3 regions of the Sulfurovum sp. TSL1 genome follow, and region 2 is predicted to be linked to each of the others. Evidence: riboswitches for the same ligand, from Rfam matches in the RefSeq annotation. Region 2 holds a riboswitch; each other region holds the start of a gene.

Region 1 (4,295 bases), 850 kb from region 2:
TTGTTGTCTTTACCGTGTACTGTAGAGAGGAAAATATAATTGCCACTTTGCTTGATATCCCCTATGGGATAGATATAAGAGGTTTTTGAGATGGCATCGATCAGCGTAGCCGGGTCCAAACCATAGGCTCTTACAGCCTCTTCATTGATCTGTACGGAAACCTCCTGATCTGCATCACCGTAGATCTGTACTTCACTGACATAAGGATTTCTGGCAATTTTGGATTTTACCTCTTTGGCCGTTTCTATCAATTGGCCTTTGGTCATATGCTCAGAGGAGAGAGAAAGTCTGATAAGCGGCCGGTTGTGCATCAGCAGCTCTGCCGTTGGTTCGGTCATATCCGAAGGAAGATATTGTCGGCTGCGTGCGATGGCATCTTTGGCTTTATTGAGAGCATCTATTTTGTCTGCGCCATCATTGAGATCAAGAACGATAGAAAAAGTACCTGATTTGATCACGGTCTCGATCTTCTCTATCCCCTGTATGTTGCCCAGTTCATCTTCGATATCACGCACTGCCATTTTATCAAGATTGTCAGCACTGGCACCTGCATAAGCACCCCTGATCGCGATCTTATCCAAGGCGATTTCAGGGAAAAGTTCTTTGGGGATATTGTAATAAGAGTTTATGCCTAAAAAAAGGATAAAAATGAGCAATACATAATTAAGACTTTTATTCTCTATAAAATAGTTAATGATCCTCATCATGGTGTATCCTTATTGAACGTCTTAAATTATTGGTTTGTTATGTAACTTATAGTGATATCAACAAAAAATACTACAGTTTCTTTAAAAATGCCGAAATGATAAAGATCATTGTCCCGTTCACACGACCTTGTATATGGGTAGGGTCACCCGGTACCATGCGGATATTTTTCACAGTCGTTCCCTGCTTAGCGGTAAAACCTGCACCTTTTACCGGAAGGTCTTTGATGATGCTCACAGAATCACCCTCTTGCAAGATCGTACCATTGGCATCACGTGTAGGTTCTTGTGCTTCAGTGGCTAAACCTTCCTCTGCCCATGCTTTTACATCCTCCTCAAGATACATCATGTCAAGCTGGTCCTGTGCACCCAGTTGAGTCAAAAGTCTGAATGCCACGACCTGTACTGCAGGCTCAGTACTCCACATACTGTCATGCAGACAGTTCCAATGTTTTTCATCCTTTGTCGGATCATCTATGGAGGCTGCACAGGTACTACAGATCACAATAGCCTCATCTTTTGGTGCCACTACGTAAGCCGTAAGTCCCTCTTCAGAACCGCACAACTCACATTTCCCTCCGCTTCTATCCATCAATACTCTATCTATGCTCATTTTTTTCCTTTGCTCTATCAGTATCGACATTTTACTCTATTTGTTTTAATGTAGCCCATAAAAGCACTACTATACACGGTCTAAATCATTTCAACCCCGATCTTTACTGACAAACTATATGGTTTTATTTGACATCTTCTCTACTGAATGATTTCAATCACAAATTAAAATGATCACTTATAACTCTTTTTAAATCTTTACTGAGTATAATCCATGAAGGTAAAAAGATTGAAAAGCTAAACTTGTTGTGAAACAAGGGCAGAAAGTCATGGGTCTTTATAAAAAAGATCGCCAGACTACACAATAGAATATACCTATGGACTATTCTACGTAATTCTATCTACACTTTATGCTTCAATACTTTTAAAGAATAATAAAGGGGTCTTCTATGAATCATAGTCTCAGAAATACCATCAAACCTATATCTCAATCCTCTTTATTGATACTCATACCACGAACACTTTATCGTAGCAGAAGCTGCTAAAAGGATTAACATGAAGATATTGAAAAACAAATTAATACTCACTCTGCTTATACTTATCCTTATAGGGATATCAGGAGTGACATCGTATTATACCTATCTCTCTTATCAAAGATATGCAACGGCACAGAACAGTGCGGAGGTTTCTTCGTTTGTAAAACATTTTGAGTCAGTTATGAAACATATGATAGAGGAAAGAGTACAGAGTGCTACCTACCTGGTCACACAGAACAAAGAAGACTTAAAAAAACTCAAAGAGTCAAGGTTGAAGACCGATCAATATCTATTGGAGTTTGATGCATTTACCAAACAGGACGATCAGTTTACACGCTATCGTACCTATATCAAGCAGGCTACTGAAGCGTTAGAACTGGTGCGTCGAGATGTAGATGATTTACATGATAACGCTAGCGAGATCTACCATGATAAGGTCTTTAATCCATTGTTCCAGATAGTGCAGGAAGTTACTGCTGCAGAAAGGTCTGAGGAAAAGAAAAGTTATCTGATGATGTACCAAAAGTATACGGCACTGAAGGAGAACACTGTACAGGAACATATACTGATCTCTTCTATCTTACTTGGATCCAGAAGCATAAGTGATAAAGAGAGAGAATTTTGGGAGCAATTGATACACAAAGATACCTTACCCCAGTTTTATACCCTTGCAGACAGTGCCGTAGCCTTAAAACTCAGCGAACTGCTTTCTGTGGAAAAGTTCAACACTATCATGTCTGAAGCACGCGACATGATCTCCTATGAATCAAGATCAGGAAGATACTCAGTCTCCCCTCTTGGTTGGTCAAACCAGATAGATATAAAAATGGATTATTTCAACAAAGTACAATCCCTACTGCGTCATCAGATCCAAGCGATCAATAAAGAAACCGTCACGCAACACGGAGAGATTCTGGCATGGTATGGAGGGGCAACAGTTATCTTATTGCTTGTACTGCTTAAACTTTTCAGTTTAGTTTCCAAGATAGAAAATGATACACAGATCTCCGAGGAGACCTTAAGAGATATCAAACTGGTACTGAATGAAAACCAACAAAATGAGCTTCATAGATTGATCCGTAACGGTAAGGTGGATCATATCTATCGTTTTTTGCTCAAGACCATTAAAGACGGGAATCAGACCAAAGACCTCTTTCTTGCCAGTATGTCCCATGAGATACGTACCCCTCTCAACGGTATTCTTGGATTTACACAATTACTCAAAGAGACAGATGTTTCAGAGGAACAAGCTGAATTTATTTCAGTGATAGAGAAGAGTTCCGACAATCTTCTGACCATCGTCAATGATATTCTTGATCTCTCCAAGATCAAAGCACAGAAAATAGAACTCGAAGCCATAGAATTCGATCCGGTAGATACCTTTGAATCAGCGGTTGAATCCTATGCGGCCAAAGCGGCTGAAAACCATATTGACTTTAACATCTTTTTGGATCCGACACTGCCTACACTGCTGATAGGGGATCCTACGAAGATCTCTCAGGTCATCGTGAACCTTGTCAGTAATGCCATTAAATTCACTTCTACAAACGGTGAAGTAAGTGTATCGATCAAAAAGCTCTTTGAGGATGAGGATAAAGTAAACGTCAATTTTGAAGTGTCTGATACAGGTATCGGTCTTACCAAGGAGCAACAGGGAAAAATATTTGAGGCATTTTCACAAGCAGATGTCAGTACAAGCAGACAGTACGGAGGTACGGGTCTGGGACTCTCTATATCAGGTAAATTCATAGACCATATGGGAGGGAAACTGAGCATTCGAAGTGTCAAAGATGAAGGCTCTACCTTCTATTTCACCCTGACACTGAAAAAACCTAAGAGCGCGGTACAAAGAGAAGTAGAGGATATGAGTGCCTGCACCGTTGGTATTCTTAATTCACATCTCGATACAGAGTACTATATCAATAAAAACCTTGAAACCTATATCGCTTACACCGGAGCCACTATCAAGCGTTATACCGATGAATCACTCTTGGCATTAAAAGGTACCTCTCAACTCCCTGATATTCTTTTTATTGACCATAAATTCCGTCAGAGAGATGACGAACTTCAACCGTTCCTTGACCTTGATACAAAGATCATTGTGATATCCACAGGAGACCAGAAAAAAAATCTCAAGCGATACACATCACGAATAGATAAGATACTCTATAAGCCTGTGAACTTTACAAAAACACTTCGAATGCTGAATGATAAAGAGGATAGTTCAGAGAAGAAAGAGAATCTTGCCTTTAAAAATGTACATGTGCTGGTTGCAGAAGATAATAAGATCAACCAAAAGCTGATACTCAATGTACTCGGTCGACTCGGTATAGAGGTCACCATCGCGAATAATGGACAAGAGGCACTTGAACAGCGTATGAAAAATGAGTATGACTTGATATTCATGGATATCGAAATGCCTGTCATGGGTGGTATGGAAGCAACAGGTCAGATCATCAGCTATGAAAGGAAAAACCATAAAGCACATATTCCGATCGTTGCA
Region 2 (4,295 bases):
AATGATCTGTTGTAAATGTGAGATCTTCCTGGTTGGCATCAGTAGCATTAGCATAGTTAAATGTATTTGACATAGTGGTACCACTGCCAAGTGAACCAGACATGCCCCCTGCATTAATCACAACGTTATTATTTAGTGTTGAATTAGTGAATGCATTAAATGATGCCCAGTTTTTAGCACCGTGGATGATATTTCCTTCAACTGTTAAGTTGTTAGAATCCCAAAGTACCAAGTCAAAATCAATAATATCCCATAGTATGTTGTTTGATATGCTTGAATCGCTCAGACCGTAAGCAAATCCTTTTGAATCACCTGCACCTATAGCTCTTGCAGAATCAAAGATATAGTTGTTCTCTATTGTAAGGTTTTCTACACCATAATGGATAGTTATTGCATCACCCCAACTGCTAAGCGAAGAACCTGTTTTATCAGATACTCTATAACCCCAAATATAGTTATTAGTGATAATGATTTTATTGTTCGCATCGTCTGAACCTGCTTTTAGGTCAATACCATTCTCAGCATAAGCGTAGTTTCCATTTGGTGTAAGACTACCGCTACCGTTAGTATAAATATCAGGTGTAATATAGATATGGTTACTATCAATAATAGTTCCATCATAACCTGTTGGCACAGGAATGCTTGCGGCCCAATCTTTCCATCTTCTAATAAGCTGAATACTGTCACTAATATTTTTAAACTCATTTTGTATTATTTTGGTGTTGTATATATAAGTATCATTCTCCCAACTTATATCATTTTGAAAGAATATTCCTACTCCATCAGCTTTTCTACCGGCAAGAGATTGTTCTGCTATCCTACTCTTTTGTATAGTATTGTTGTCTGATCTATGATAAATGGTAATAGCATATGTATTAAAATTTTTAATATGCATACGGTTAATTATATTGTATTGGGATTGCCCCTTTATATCCATTGCTGTACTTGCTGTGGTGTTAAGTGTTGACATCCTGTCAATTGTCCAGTAGTTGGCTCCCGATAGATTGATCTGTACGTTTGCCTGTTGCGAGTCAGATAGTGAAGCAGGGTGTGCAGTATTACCATTATCTAAAAGTATGTATCTTCTTGCATTAGGTGTACCATCAGCTGTCAGGGTAACACTACCATAGTTTCCTGGTTTGACACAAAAAATTCTTTTACTGCTATCGTTTATTGTACCCCAGTCAGCATTACTGCTAATAAATTGTACTTCCGGATCATTTGCATTACATGCAGGGAGGTTAATTGGTTCAAGGTAAGGATTACTTGTGTCCATAGTAGGTGTAGGATCAGATACTGTAGTAGGATCAGATACTGTAGTAGGATCAGTCACTGTCGATATGGTTCCTGACACAGGAGTTAACTTATCTCCTTCCAATGTAAAATCTGCCATCAGCATTGCAAGCGAGGCAGTTGAGAGTAAAAATATTTTTTTCATAATTCAATCCTTGTTTTAATTAATTTTTATAGGCTAATAATGTCGCCTGCAGCATCTACTATTATTTTACCAGAATATATGGCATAAGTTTTTGTATCAGAGTCATATACTTGTAATGTGAACGCTTCTCCAGGTATCACTTCAATGTCAAATTCACCATTCTCATTGGTAGCAAGATCGGTTCTGATCCAGTTGTCACTAATAGCATCTACTTTTAGGTTTGGAATCGCATTTTGATTAATGTCGATGATACGATCGGTATATATAGTGTAATCGGTGTAAGCATCTTCTGTTTCTATAGATGAAGTTCCACTTCCTCCACCACAACCGGTGAATAAAGTGACAAGCATAGCCATAAAGACGGTCAGTGTTTTTTTGTATACGTACATTTTTGTATTACCTTTTTTGTTATAAATATGATAAAAGCGTCTTATGAAACATTTGAGAATGTACTTTGAAAGTACATTCTTTCAAAACGGAGTATTTAGGCAGCCCGGCCATCTCATACATTGAGGTCCTGGGCTTTCCGTCCTTGCTTCACAACAAGTTTGGCTTTTTCAAGTGTTCAAATTGTAGTATAAGAGTGTTACCCATATATTACTTATTCATTTTTTAATTATAAGCTGGAATTATCAATAGTTTCACCCGGAGCCACAGCGGATATCATACCGTTGTATGTAGCACCATATTTATCATCATAGTGATATGCTCTCAATGTGAATGCTTGACCTGGTATCACTTCAATTTCAAATACTCCATTCTCATCTGTGCTAAGATCGGTACTGATCCAGTTGTCACCAATAGCATGTACCCTTAGATTTTTTACAGGTGTACCATCTGTATATAGGATACGATCAGTATAGATACCCGAAGCATCTTCAATAGGTTGGCTCAGACTCCATGTTCCCGGATGGGAAACTGTACCTTCATATGTTCCATCTGCTAGACGAGTGGCATATCCTTCTTCGATCCAGGTACCTTGCTCATAATCATAGAACCATAAAGGAATACTCTCAGCTGGTGCACCAGTTGCCTCAAATATTAAAGTTATATCATCAGCTACACTTAATGCATTGCCTGATTCATCTGTAAGGTCTATCACAGTAAACCCATAAGAGATGAATGGAACGATATTCCCATAGTTATCTTCTCCTTTATACTCTCCAGGAAATACTATTTCACTGCCTTTTTCTGTACTGTTACGATATGATAATCCGGCAGTCACTTGCCCTATATAAGGACTTCCATCATGATTGATATAAACTCCGGAAGGTATCACGATATGGGCTCCTGAAACTAGAGTCTGGCTATCATAAGTCCACTGGCTAATATATTTATCTATTTCAACAGTGGTGTAATTTGGGGATAGATCGGTTATTTGAATATTCGTACTATTTGTATAATAACCTTCTGCACTGAACATGACAGAAGCTTTATCGCTTACAGCGATATTCATCAGTATATAATCACCTTGAGAATCAGTGGTAGTGACACAGCCACCTATATTGACTTGAACACCTACTAATCCTGTTCCAGTATCTTTATCCGTAACATGACCTTCAATTTTTGCATCACCCTCTATACAGACAGCTTGAGTCTCTTCAACGATTGGTTCTGTTACGATCGGATCAGTTATAACCGGTTCTGTGACAGTTGGCGCCGCTTCGGTTACGATTGGTTCTGTTGACACAGGATCGGTTACTGTTGGTTCTGTTGCGTTTGTGTCAGTTGGTGCAGGTTCAGTTATGATCGGATCAGTTGGCACTGGGTCCGTTACGATCGGTTGGTTACTTGCGGCAAGTGTTGTAAAAGTCATATCATTACTTACAACGGGTCTGCCTTTCTCATCTTCGGAGACTATTCTATAGTGATATTCTGTATTTGCCTGTAAATTGTATAAGGTAACAGTACCTTCTTCTTGTACTGAAACTACTGAACCATACTTATTACTTGTACCATACTCTACTGATTTTGTAGTATACCCATAAGGATTCCACTCGATGGTGGCAGAATCTTCTGTAGTAATGGCACTGACATCAATCTTCACTACTTTTGCTGTAGAGGTTGTAGTGAGATCAGTTGAAGTTGAATCTGTTGTAGTCGCTGTTCCTTCACCGCCACAACCTGCAAGCAATGTTGCAAAAGACAGTATAAGTACATTTTGTTTGATATTGTTAAGTCTGAACATTCGTTTATATTCCTTCTTTGTATGAACGTGTATTGTTGTGAAGAAAATATATTGAAAAGTAGGGGAGGGAAATCTTCTATGAAGAATGGAATATACCAATATGCATGTAGCATTACTCTGTTGTGCTCAACAAAGGCAACTAGGCTATCTCATGATTATTATGAGATCCTTGGCTTTCCGTCCCTACTTCACAATAGGTTTGGCTTTTCTCACTAACTTGATGGGAATTATATTGAAAGAGGATTACCTCAATATTACCCACATGTCTGAATTTTTATTAAGATTAGGATGATAAACTTTATATAAAAGTTATAATTTATGAAGAGTCATCGTTTGAGATACGATAGTTCTAAATAAATGCAACCCAGCTATCTTTTTTTCAAAAGACCTGAAGCTTTCCGTCCCTGCTTCACAACAGGTTTGGCCTAATACTTTTATTACTATGACTTATGGTTTAGTAGTACCTTAAGTCATAGTCATACCGGAATAATACACACTTAAACTGAAAAGAATATAAAATTAAAATATATGTTTATGATCAATTTTTTTGATGAAGTATATATTAGAGTTTTTGTTTTATGAGATTCAAATTGAGAGTGAGTGATATCTAAAAGAAGTAAAATACGGAGCAGCACAGATGGCTTCTCCGTATAGAACGTTTATTCTATG
Region 3 (4,295 bases), 360 kb from region 2:
AATAACTTGAAAGTAAAATGAGTAGAGAAATTGGCACAAGACCAATGAGTTTAAGTCTATTACGTATAGTCATAGTTTATTTCCTTTTATTTTGCTAGCGCATTTATTTGAATTTCGAAAGACAAAAAGTGTCCCCAATAGTCTTTGATCAAAGCTTCCAAATCACTGCTGTCTTCACAAAACTGTATCTTATAGAGCGTATCAGCTAATGGATTGATACGAAGGTTACTTGCAGCGCCTTTAAGAAGATGTCCTATCTTCTGAATGGCATCCAGATCACCCTCTTCATAGGCTTTTAGCATATTCTTGGTTTCACTATGACACTGTTCGATAAAATCATTTACAAATTCTTCAATAAGTTCTACAGGTAAAGAGAGGTCATTGGCTGCTTCTTCAAGTTGAAAGTCAAAGTGAATTGGTTTAATACCTTCAAGAGAAATAGTACCAAAGCCTTTTTCATTGATCATCACTTCTGGTTTACTTTCTTTTTCTTCAACATCAAAAAGGTCTAGCTCAGTCTCTTTTTGGGTATCAAAGAGGTCCATTTCAGGTTCTGCTTGAGAGCTTGGTGATTTAGTGATTCTTGAGAGAGCTGTGTAAAAAGATTCGACCGTTGCTTTTTGTTCACCTGCAGGCGCTGCATCAATTCTTTTTAGGAGGTCTCCGATAACCGGCAATTGTAATACTTCGCCAAGATGGGAAAGTGTTGCAACAGCATTGGAACGTGTTGCGCTCTCTTCACTCTGTAGATCCGTTTCAAGTTCCAATGCCGTATCGATATATTCATTGAGAAATGTATTGTAATCTTCATGAGAAACACCGATCTGTTGACATACTTTATCCAGATCTATTAGAATTTCAGCAGTATCCTCTGCTTCAGGTTTCTCCATTATGACTTCATCTTCTCTATCGGACAATCCCAAGTCAAGGATATCTGTATCTTCGGTCATGATATCGAGCGGTTCTTCCACCGTCTCAATGCTGCTCTGTGTTTCTTCTTCCATAACAAGATCAAAGAGTTCGTTGTCTTCTATAGCAACTTCAGGTTCTTTGCTTGGTTCCTCTGTATCAAGAGGAGCGATACTTTCTGTTTCCTCTTCCATGACAAGATCAAAGCGTTCGCTGTCTTCTACAGCAACTTCTTTTTCTTCACCCGTTTCCTCTCTATCAAGAGGAGCGATATTTTCTACCGTATCATCAAGTGTTAATACCGATAGATCATTTTCTTCTGCTTTTTCTTCTTCTGCTTGTATTTCAACCAATGTGATATGACCAAGCATACTTGAAAGAGACGTTTTGGAGACAGGAAACGTTTTTTCATTTTGATCTGTAGTGATCGTGATTTTTGTTTCAGATAAATCAAATTTTGTATCGCCTAATGCAATGTTTAATGATAATGCATCTATATGCGACAACCCGCATAATTCCAATAGATTCTTATCAGCAGCGATAATTTGATTTGTTTCATTTAATATATAGTACATTTTGTTGACAACCCCTCTTTTACTTACTTTCTTTCTCTAACAAATCCCTGTAAATAGGAATGGTTTCTGTGACCTCTGTCTCCGATGCCGGTCTTCTGGCTGCAGTATAGCCGGTGGTCTCTCCATCAAGGATGATAGGTGAAATATGTGAATAAACCCAATAATATCTGCCATCTTTTCTTAAATTTTTTACGATACCGGTCCACTCCTTGCCACTCTGTATCGTGTCCCAAAGTTCTTGAAATGCTGCTTTTGGCATATCCGGATGTCTGACGATATTATGATTTTTGCCTACGAGTTCCTCTTTGGTATATCCTGATATTTCACAGAATTTTCTGTTAGCGTATGTAATGATCCCTTTAAGATCTGTAGAACTAACGATCAAGCCTTTTTCAAAGATATACTCTTCATCAATTGGATCAGGTCTATTCATTGTATTATTCTCCCCCCTTTTTGTAGTGTGACGTGTAAGAAGTGTAGTTTCAGTAAACTTACAGTCATGAAGTCTACTGTTCGCAGCCTGGCAATCTTCATGAGACCCATGGCTTTCTGTCCTCACTTCACAATGAGTTTAGCTTGTTAACTTAGCGTTATGTATCATATAAGATGCACTAGAATCTTATGGCTAACAATACTGCAAACATAACCCGCTGCTAAAACTCTATAACAACTAAACTAAAAATAGATTGAATTAAGAAGTTTTTTAGTAAAAAATATTAAATAATGTCTGTTTATGGATTATAATTTTTAATAATGTTAGAGATTTTCTTATTTGTAACTTTTTCTATTTCTTCATGAGATGCATTTTCTATGGCTTCAAATGTCCCGAAATAATCGATCAACTTTTTCACTGTTGCTTTGCCTATGCCTTTTTTATTGAGAAGTGAAATTTGTGTATCTTCTTTACGTTTTTTGTTCTGATGGTAGGTAATGGCATAACGATGTGCTTCATCTCTTTGGCGCTGTATCCAGTGTAGACGTTTGTCATTTGCTTTGAGTTCAAGAACGCCATGAGCGGTATAGAGGATATCTTTGGCTGCACCTTTCGCGCGGTGTGCCTTGGCATCGAGCTTTTCTTTAGCTATGGCTATGACATCAAGATTGACATGGGCTTCTTTGAGAAGGGCTTTTGCAAGATTGAGGTTGGCCTGTCCTCCATCAAGTATCCAGAGGTCCGGAGCAGGTTCTTCTTTAAAGTTCTCTATACGTCTGGAGAGCATCTCTTTCATCTGCCCATACTCATCACGTTCATGCAGTGTATACCGTCGGTATGCGGATTTATCCCATTTATCTTCATCCCACACCACCATACCGCCCACTGTAGCAGCTCCCATAAGATGAGAGTTGTCGAAAGTTTCTATACGGTAAGGAATGACAGAAAGGTCAAAGAGATCTGCTATTTTTTGTTCCATGAGTGTATCACTCTGCGTTTTACGCAATAACTCTTCGCAGTTTTGCAGGGCCAAAGAGATCAGTTTGGCTTTGGGACCGCGCTGAGGGGTAAGGATCTCTATTTTTTTGTCAAAACGGGCAGAAAGGCTATGTGCCACCTGTGCCGAGTCTTCAAACATATGGGCCGTAAGAATCTGTTTACCGGTATGGGGGGTGTCGATGGTATAGAATTCCAATAAGGCCTGTTTATACGCTTCATTTTCGTCAAAAATATGGGTATGCCTGAAGTAAGAGTATGCGGATGAGATGATCTTACCTCCCCGCATAAAGAGCTTGACGATCACACCTCTTTCATCCCCATTGAGTATGGCAAAGATATCCAGGTCCATGGCATTGGCAAAATCAATGTTTGATGAGATCGTGAGCGAAGAGATGGCATTGATGCTGTCGCGTATAGCAGCGGCTTCTTCATAACGTTCCTGGATGGCAAGGTTTGTCATCTTCTCTTCAAGGGTGGAGAGTAGATCTTTACGTTTGACGATGGATGTTTTGGCTTGGGTGACGATCTCACCATAGGCTTCAGGTGACACTTTCCCTTCACAAGGGGCCAGACATTTTTTGATCTGATAGAAGAGACAGGCTTTTCCTTCTTTTAAACAAGACTTCTTCTGTACCAGCGGATAGACTTCATAGAGTGCATCAAGTAGGGCTTTCCCTCCGGTAGGAAAAGGGCCGTAATAGGTGATTTGCTTGCCTTTGATGACCTTTCGGGTGATCTCAAACCTTGGGTAGGCTACAGATTCATCGATATAGATGTAGGGGTAAGTTTTATCATCACGAAGCAAAATGTTGTATTTGGGTTTGAGCTGTTTGATCAGCGAGTTTTCCAAGATGAGGGCATCGTCTTCCGTCTCTACGACGATATACTCAATTCTGCTTGCTTCATAGAGCATTTTGATGATGCGCGAACTTTGTGCAGGGTTGGGTTTGAATTCAGGAGAAAAACGCCAATAGCTTTTGACCCTGTTTTTCAGGTTTTTGGCCTTTCCTACATAGAGCAGTTTGCCGTTTGCGTCAAAATACTGGTACACGCCTGCACAGGAAGGGAGATCTTGGATTACTGATTGCATGTGACTATGGCTTTGATACGTTCGAATTTTTCTTTGAGTTCTCTGTCTGAAGGTGTTTCAAAATTTCCCTTGGCACGTTCATGATAATGGGGTACACTCACATAAGAGACTTTTTCCTGAGGCATCGCATAATATTTGCTGTGAAAGACGACAACCTTTTCAGCCTGCATCATCTTACACGCTTCATCGTGCTTGTTCAGCTCTGTTAATAGGCTTTTTAATAAATCTCTATTATAATTAAGTTCCATTTTAAAACCGGGGTGTGTGACCGCTATAAAGAGTGTCGCAT

Evidence for each region. A riboswitch is a leader RNA that binds a small molecule or an ion and turns the genes downstream of it on or off. The one in region 2 is predicted to bind cyclic di-GMP.
Region 1: another riboswitch for cyclic di-GMP. It lies ahead of LDM98_RS00280 (ATP-binding protein); the one in region 2 lies ahead of LDM98_RS04465 (hypothetical protein).
Region 3: another riboswitch for cyclic di-GMP. It lies ahead of LDM98_RS06195 (PAS domain S-box protein); the one in region 2 lies ahead of LDM98_RS04465 (hypothetical protein).

Annotation. Positions count from the first base shown of each region.
Region 1 covers NZ_BPFI01000001.1:54,735-59,029, reverse strand. The annotation lists gene LDM98_RS00290 (efflux RND transporter permease subunit) at 1-707, opposite strand, end outside; gene LDM98_RS00285 (alkylphosphonate utilization protein) at 778-1,317, opposite strand; cyclic di-GMP riboswitch class I at 1,543-1,621, shown strand; gene LDM98_RS00280 (ATP-binding protein) at 1,812-4,295, shown strand, end outside.
Region 2 covers NZ_BPFI01000001.1:904,824-909,118, reverse strand. The annotation lists gene LDM98_RS04470 (right-handed parallel beta-helix repeat-containing protein) at 1-1,438, opposite strand, end outside; gene LDM98_RS04465 (hypothetical protein) at 1,465-1,827, opposite strand; cyclic di-GMP riboswitch class I at 1,923-2,001, opposite strand; gene LDM98_RS04460 (carboxypeptidase regulatory-like domain-containing protein) at 2,055-3,626, opposite strand; cyclic di-GMP riboswitch class I at 3,758-3,840, opposite strand; cyclic di-GMP riboswitch class I at 3,982-4,061, opposite strand.
Region 3 covers NZ_BPFI01000001.1:1,265,023-1,269,317, reverse strand. The annotation lists gene LDM98_RS06205 (ATP-binding protein) at 1-73, opposite strand, end outside; gene LDM98_RS06200 (Hpt domain-containing protein) at 87-1,484, opposite strand; gene LDM98_RS06195 (PAS domain S-box protein) at 1,504-1,917, opposite strand; cyclic di-GMP riboswitch class I at 1,996-2,070, opposite strand; gene uvrC (excinuclease ABC subunit UvrC) at 2,216-4,006, opposite strand; gene LDM98_RS06185 (DciA family protein) at 3,994-4,295, opposite strand, start outside.